Regions from separate parts of the Rothia sp. HSID18069 genome, predicted to be linked through region 2. Evidence: predicted binding sites of a transcription regulator. Region 2 holds the regulator's gene; the other holds the start of a gene.

Evidence for each region. Region 2 encodes LexA, which represses DNA repair genes until DNA is damaged. Its sites were predicted from a motif close to TCGAACANNTGTTCGA; they were not measured.
Region 1: uvrA (excinuclease ABC subunit UvrA) is a predicted target of LexA. The motif match lies at 2,437-2,452, and genes of this name have one in related genera.

Annotation. Positions count from the first base shown of each region.
Region 1 covers NZ_RBMG01000001.1:744,294-748,335, forward strand. The annotation lists gene D8M41_RS03345 (formate--tetrahydrofolate ligase) at 1-636, shown strand, start outside; gene D8M41_RS03350 (MBL fold metallo-hydrolase) at 1,511-2,284, opposite strand; gene uvrA (excinuclease ABC subunit UvrA) at 2,473-4,042, shown strand, end outside.
Region 2 covers NZ_RBMG01000006.1:28,161-32,202, forward strand. The annotation lists gene D8M41_RS10930 (HisA/HisF-related TIM barrel protein) at 1-140, opposite strand, end outside; gene D8M41_RS11715 (hypothetical protein) at 151-324, opposite strand; gene D8M41_RS10935 (imidazole glycerol phosphate synthase) at 331-1,026, opposite strand; gene D8M41_RS10940 (LysM peptidoglycan-binding domain-containing protein) at 1,149-1,703, opposite strand; gene lexA (transcriptional repressor LexA) at 2,079-2,762, shown strand; gene D8M41_RS10950 (VOC family protein) at 2,867-3,235, shown strand; gene D8M41_RS10955 (ATP-dependent DNA helicase) at 3,398-4,042, opposite strand, start outside.

The DNA of each region.
Region 1 (4,042 bases), on a different contig from region 2:
ATGCTGCAGGAAAGCCCCTCAGATGTTGAGGCAGGGGCTGCGAACCTGAAGAAGCACATTGAGATTGTGCGTAACTTTGGTGTGCAGCCTGTGGTCGCTATTAACGCGTTCCCCACCGACTTCGACTCCGAGCATGAGGCTATTCGCCGTATCGCTGAAGAAGCAGGTGCCCGTGTGGCTATTCACCGTGGCGTTGCCGAAGGCGGTAAGGGCACTGTCGATTTGGCGAATGTGGTTGCTGAGGCATGTGATGATGTTTCGGAGCTGAAGTTCACCTATGACCTTGAGGACTCGCTGGAAACGAAGCTGGAGAAGGTCGCTACCAAGGTGTACGGTGCTGACGGTATTTCGATTGCTCCCGCCGCCGCTAAGCAGCTTAAGCGTTTCGCTGATTTGGGCTACGGTAACCTGCCCGTGGTGATTGCCAAGACCCACCTGTCTATCTCTTCAGATGCTTCTCTGAAGGGCGCACCCACCGGCTGGACTTTGCCGGTGCGTGAGGTTCGTTTGGCAGCTGGTGCCGGTTACGTGTACGCAATTTGCGGTACGATGCGCACCATGCCCGGGTTGAGCAAGAGCCCCGCAGCTGAGCGCATTGGATTCGATGAAAACGGTACGATGGTTGGTCTCTCCTAAGAGGCAGTAGCAGCAGCGTACGTGCTGGTGAGCCCCGCATCTGGGTCAGAATATGACCCCAGATGCGGGGCTCAGTCTATAAAACTACATACGTGTAGTTTTCAGATGAGGTTTTTTGAAATGTTCCCCACGGGAAAAATAGCTGTTTTCGGAGGAATAAATAGGTGTCAATAGAGAATGTGTATTGATTGGCTGAGGCATGTATTGACTAGGGGATTTGGGGCGCAGATTCAGATGCTCTGGCAGACCCCTAAAAACAGACCAATTGTAACCGTGCGGCACCTTAAATTTGCTGATTTTCAGGTTGTCGGATCGGAATTTTTAAAGGTTGTGTTTAGCTTGATAAAAATACTGACAATTTATACTGCTGGTTCAAAAACCGCGATATACTGGGCGTTTCCGGGGGATGGTGACGTGGAAAGAGGTGGTTCCAAATCTTGAAGGAATCACAATAGGCTGTCGAACAAGGCGAATACACGCCAAAAAAATTTACATGATTTAGGTCACTAAAAAATTGCCAATAATCAAATTGGTACTTAAAAAACCTTGTTATGGACAGGGTGAATATAACGAAACGGTTACAAACTCTGTCTATGGGTCATGGGCCTGCCAATCGGGGCAAAACACCCCAAAAAAAGCGCCCAAAATTCATATACACTTATGTCATCAGGTAATCGTAGGTTTTGAATAGATCTTTGGATTGCTTGTGTTTGAGCTGAGTGATAGATGTGTTCTACGCATCGAGAAACGACCACGCTAAGGTAGCGTGGTCGTTTCTTTTTGTGTTCGGTAGGAGCGCAATGATGCACAATAGAGAAGAACTTAGGCATTAGACTCTAATCGCGCACTGCGTAACAGATTATCTGCCGACTTCCTACCAGCCCCGTTCGCCCCATTCCTCCAGATGGGGGCGTTCCTCGCCAAGAGTTGTGGAACGTCCATGACCAGGAAGCACAATCGTGTCGTCATCAAAAGCGCCGAAAAGTTTCTCCAGGACGTTTGCGAAAAGCTCGCCAAACTGCTGCCGAGAATCCGTCTTGCCAACACCACCTGGAAAAAGTGCGTCCCCGGTAAATAAGAGCGTGGCGGGCGAACCATCTTCCCACACGCTTTCAAGAACATACACGATCGACCCAGGGGTGTGCCCAGGAACTGAGATAGTCCGAACCACAGTATCGCTGCCATAAAAATCGAATGTCTCACCACCCATTAGCGACTCTTCCACCTTAAAGCCTTCCAGCTCGTGAATCGCTTCAATGTCCTCCGCGCCAGCTGAGGTGATGGCTCCAGTGAACTTCTCAAGACCGTTAATCGCTCGAATATGGTCCCAATGCCCGTGGGTTACTACAATGCTCGTTACGCCAATCGCACGTTGCCGCACCGCCTCAAAATCGGCCTCAGACTCTATGACGCGCACGCGATGATCCTGTGCATCAGTCAGCTCGAGATGAGGGCAGTCATGTAGCAGCGCGTCTAGGGTAAACGCATAGAGAGCTTCGGCGTCATCTGCGGGGTCTATGAGCAGTTGTTCACCGGAGCGGCGCATCGTCAGCAGGTAGACGCTATTGTCCATTTCAGAAACGCTCAATGCGCGGACCGTGAATTCAGGATTCTCAAACAGCAGTGTGGATTCGGGATAAGTACTCATACTTTTAAGTGTAGGGGAGGTGTGTATAAGGTACTGAGGGCTCTTGAGCTTGGGGCAGAACCACGCATCACTGTATATACCTACGAACGTATGAGTTTCTCACGGGCTCTTCCGCCCGTATCGAAATACCCCGTGACCAGGACAAAGGCTGATAGAATATTATTTCGATAGTAACGGAAGGATAGCCGATGTCCCCTCGCCCCGGCACCAGCGTGCCTGCTGCACCGCGCGCTAACGATCTAAGCAGTATTCGTGTGCAGGGAGCACGCGAGAACAACCTTAAAAATGTAGACCTTACCATTCCACGCGATGCGATGGTCGTCTTTACCGGGCTATCAGGGTCCGGAAAATCCTCGCTGGCCTTCGACACGATCTTCGCAGAGGGACAACGCCGATACGTCGAATCGCTCTCTTCATATGCCCGCATGTTCCTAGGGCAGGTGGACAAACCGGATGTAGACTTCATCGAAGGGCTCTCACCCGCTGTGTCTATCGACCAGAAATCTACCTCAAAAAACCCGCGTTCTACTGTAGGAACCATCACCGAAATCTACGACTATATGCGTCTGCTGTGGGCGCGTGTAGGGCATGCCCACTGCCCAGAATGCGGTGAAGAAATAACTAAACAAACCCCGCAGCAGATCGTTGATACCCTCATGGGGTACCCTGAGCGTACCCGCGTGCAGGTGCTTGCCCCCGTCGTATCTGCACGCAAAGGGGAGTTCGTCGATCTTTTCAAAGACCTGCTAACCCAAGGGTACTCACGCGCCCGAGTAGACGGGCAAACAGTGCAGCTTTCCGACCCCCCGAAACTGGCTAAACAGTACAAACACACGATCGAGGTGGTCGTTGACCGCATCGTCATTAAAGACGGCATTAACCAGCGCCTGACTGACTCGGTGGAAACCGCACTACGGCTTGCCGACGGGCGTTTACTTATCGATTTTGTAGATGATGCGGAAGACAGCCCCGAGCGTACCCGCAGTTTCAGCGAAAACCTAGCTTGCCCCAATAACCACCCCCTGCAAATCGACACAATTGAGCCGCGCGCCTTCTCGTTTAACTCCCCGTTTGGTGCCTGCCAAGCGTGCGACGGTATCGGCTCCCGTCTCGAAGTGGACGAAGAGCTGCTGATCCCCAACCCCGAGCTGAGCCTCGGCGAAGGCGCTATTGCGCCCTGGTCACAGGGCAAAGCAACCACCGAATACTGGTTACGTCTGCTCGCCGGTCTGGGCGAAGAACTTGGGTTTGACCTTAACACCCCATGGAATAAGCTATCCGCCAAAGTGCAGAAAGCGATCCTGAGCGGAAAAGATTTTAAAGTCGAAGTCTCATACCGTAACCGATTCGGGCGCGAACGCCGCTACACCAGCGGATTTGAAGGGGTCAAAGCCTACATTAAACGCAAACATGCAGAGACTGAGTCAGACTTCGCGCGTGACCGCTACGAACAGTACATGCGTCAGGTGGCGTGCCCCAGCTGCCGCGGGGCGCGTCTGAATCCCACTATCCTAGGGGTAAAAGTTGGGCAGAAATCCATTGCGGAAGTAACCGAACTGCCCCTGCGCACAGCCCTAGAGTTCATGCGCGGACTGACCCTTAGCGAACGTGAAATGAAAATCGCTGAGCAGGTGCTTAAAGAGATCGACGCGCGTCTGCAATTCCTGCTGGACGTGGGCCTTGATTACCTGACCCTTTCACGCGCCGCTGGCACGCTCTCCGGCGGCGAAGCGCAACGCATCCGTTTAGCCACCCAGA
Region 2 (4,042 bases):
CACCAGGTAATGGCGGCCGCCACGGGATCAATGCTCTGCGAAGTGCCCAACAGCTGCCCGCCCAGCGGACGTACAGCCCGCCCTTCAGAAATATCAACAGCGGGAAGCAGCTGAAGCTTCCCGAAATGCTGAGAGTGCATGAGCAGCCCCTTATGACCCAAAAGTAAAAGCTACATACGCCCCGTACCCAAAAAGCGCCAGAGCGATAAGCCACATAATAACCTGCGCAACTAACGGTAATTTCTGCTTACGAAACGATATTCCCCCACCCGCGAAGAAGGCTCCCACAGTCATGAGTATCAGACCGGAATACATTGGGTTCATGGACGACTAATTCTCCTCAACGTTGTTCTCAACCACTACTGACATCCGCCCCGTCACAGGTAATGAGGCAACCCACCGGCGCATGAACTCCTCACCGGGCTCTCCCGATGCAATCGGACAAAACTGCACTGCTGTTAGCGGGCCATTCTCAACCGCCGCAATGTACGGCGGCGTAGTCTGTGTCCAACTCACCGCAGGAGCTCTCATATAGTCAATATTTTGCTCAAACTCCCACCGCAGCACGCCGTCTTCGGCCTTGTACCGCAGCGCTCCAGGCAGATTATGAAGCAGGGAACTTTCTTGTGCGGGCACCAGCTGTTGTACACCGAGAGGGGCACCAGCAGCAGCGAGCTTACAGGCATGCCCGGGCCACTCCCCCATACCTTTAACTTCGACGGTACCGGCTGAAGTCGTATCGTCCATTGTCTCGAACAACATGCCAAAAGCTGCCCCCGCAAAAAGCACTGGACGTCCCCCAGCCACACGACGCCCCACCACACGTTCAGCATCGAAAGACTGCACCGTGCGATAAGTCTCAATAGAGCTTGTATGGCCAGGAATAATCATGCCATCAGCGTCCAACAGTTCATTGGAGGTTTTAGTGACAAGAACCTGTGCCCCTGCGCGTCCAAGAGCCTGTGCTAGTTCTCCGAACGTGCCAGGCTCCCCCAGGATCGCAACGACCGGTTGTTCCTGCGCCATCATTCCTCCGATTCATCGCTTTGTACCATAGGCACTGGACCCACAACTTCTAGGGTACAGGGTCTTTTGAGACGGTGCTATTGCACACCCGACCCAGAAAATATGTTTCGTATAGCTACTATTCACCGTGCAGGAACCTCCAGCCGTTGACCAGCCTGAAGCTTGGTGTTCTGTAAATCATTCAGTTTAATGATGCGCACAATCGTGTCCCGAGGGTCTGTCTCAGGGTCCGCCTCATGAGCAATATCCCATAGGGTTTGCTCCGCTTTGACAGTAACCACCTTAGTAACTGCCGTAGTCTGCTGTGATGTTCCAGCCTGTGCACCCTGGGGCGCTAATAGGGTAATGGCACCAAGCACAATGAGGGCCGCAAGTGTGAGCAACGGCAGCCCCAGCAGGAGCATACCCCTGCGGCCCAAACGACTGTGAATATATTTAATGGGCGAAAAGATGCGCCCACCAGACTGCTGCTGAGGTACTCGAGTGTTACGCGGTGGTTGAGTCACTGAGATCTGTTGAGCCGGGTTCTCAGCCGAACCGCCGCGGTGCGTGGAACGTGCCCGTTCAGCCTGTTGGCGTTCCCGAGCCAGCCGTCGCACGGCCGCCGATGATTTACGTCGGGCGGGGTGAATAACCGTTAGACCGGAAGGAATAGCGGGGCTTGCCTGGGTATCCATAACGAGTCCTTTCACTGGCTGGTTGTCATAAAGGTGTTGATGGGGTGATGGGACGAGTAACGAATCATCCCGTTTCTTCGGACGCGGGCTATCAGCAAGACTCTGCACACATGCACTGGATGTATGAGCAATCATGAGCAAACCTCTGCTTTCGAAGATGTGTTCCTTAGGTAGAACCGAGTATATCGAATCTCTATTCCAAATTCTAGTAGATGTGTACTAAAAATTTCTTCGAAGTTTCACGAGAAATCTAGAATAAATGTTTGGTTTTTGAGGAAGTTTGTTCTAAAATGGGAGCAACGATCGTTCCATTGGCGCTACGCCGCACGTACTAGTCGCTTCAGCAGGCGCCGCAGTCTAGGAAAGAAGGCACCCATGGCACCCGAGACCCCACGCCCGGCCCTAACTCCGCGCCAGCAGAAGATTTTGGACGCTATTCGCACCGAGATTGAGCAGAAAGGATATCCCCCATCAATGCGCCAAATCGGCGATATGGTGGGTCTTGCATCCCTCTCGTCGGTGACGCACCAGCTGGGGCGACTTGAGAAAATGGGTTATATTCGCCGTGACCCCAAGCTGCCGCGAGCAATTGAGGTGCTGGACGCCTCAGGAAACTCCGAACAACGTGCCAATACCCAAGCGCCCAAAGTTCCGGAGCTGCCTACCTTTGAAGTCAGCGACGAGGATATGGTGCCTATCCCTCTGGTAGGTCGCATAGCGGCAGGCGGGCCCATCACGGCAGAGCAATCCGTTGAGGATGTGCTTTCCCTCCCCAAACAGCTGGTTGGCAGCGGCAAGCTCTTTATGCTGCGCGTCAAAGGAGATTCGATGATCGACGCCGCCATATGCGACGGTGACTGGGTTGTTGTACGTGAACAACACACCGCCGATAATGGAGACATTGTTGCGGCTCTTCTTGACGACGAAGCGACCGTCAAAGTATTCCGCCAAGTAGATGGTCATACCTGGCTACTCCCCCGAAATTCCCAATATGAGCCCATACTCGGCGACCGCGCCACGGTGATGGGTAAAGTAGTTTCTGTTCTGCGAAGCATCTAACGGGGACCTTCTGACCTGCGCACGTTTTTCTCAAAAGACACAACGCTAGAGGTTCCGTTCCTGCGTATTCAGCCGTCTCATGTCCAGAAAGGAATAACAGCACAATGATTGACCGTGAGATCGTTTTTATTGTCTATGTATCGGATATCGAGGCCTCAGTGTCCTTCTATACGAGCCTTCTAAATCTTGAAGTCAGTTTTACCTCACCACGCTATGTCACCATGGATTTAGCACCGGGAGTCTCGCTAGCGTTGTGGACCGGAGCAAGCAATGCTCTTCATGAAACTTCAATACGTACCTCTGAGGTATGTATAAATCTCAAGGGTTCCGATGCAGAAATCCTCACGCAGTACCAAGCCTGGGTGGAACAAGGGGTTGTCATATTGGAAGAGCCCCATCGTGATGTATTTGGGATGACTTTCGTAGCAAGTGATCTAGATGGGAACCGTATCCGAGTTGCCCCGATAGACTAACTAATTACTATAGGCAGCCATAAACGCACAATACATCAGGGAGGGTACCGTCGAACGGTACCCTCCCTTTCCCACATTACATCTATGGACGCTTCGCTACGTTTATGTCTCGGTACCAGTACCGGAATACAACGTGTATTAAACCCGCGTATCTTATTGCTTTTAGTCAATACTCTGATAGAGCCGTTCTAAAGCACCCAAAACAACATTCTTATCCTGGGTGGTCCAAAGGTTAGGCATCGCCCGCATCAGGTACCCACCGTATCGCTGAGTCGCCAGCCTAGAGTCAAGGATCGCCACTACCCCGCGATCGTGGACGGAACGTATCAATCGCCCTGCTCCCTGAGACATGCGGATTGCCGCATGATATGCCGAAACAGCCATAAACCCATTCCCGCCTTTTTCTGCCACGGCACGGGTACGCGCTTGAGCGAGAGGATCGTCTGGGCGCGGGAACGGTATACGGTCCATCAGTACCAGACGACAGGAGTCTCCGGGAACATCCACTCCCTGCCAAAGGCTCATGGTGCCGAAAAGACAAGCATTTATATCTTCAGTAAACTCCTCGACAAGAGCCCGCAATGAGGACTCTCCCTGCAAGAGAATATTCAAATCCGTGTGCTGACGTACATATTCAGCCGCCTGCTCGGCACCTCGCTTCGACGAGAATAACCCCAGAGCCCCACCACCAGAAGCTTCACATAATTCGCGTAATCGTTCGAGCTGCTGAGGATTCACGCCAAAGCTCGGTTTGGGCAAATCGGAAGCCACATACATAATGCCCTGCCGCGGATAATCAAACGGAGA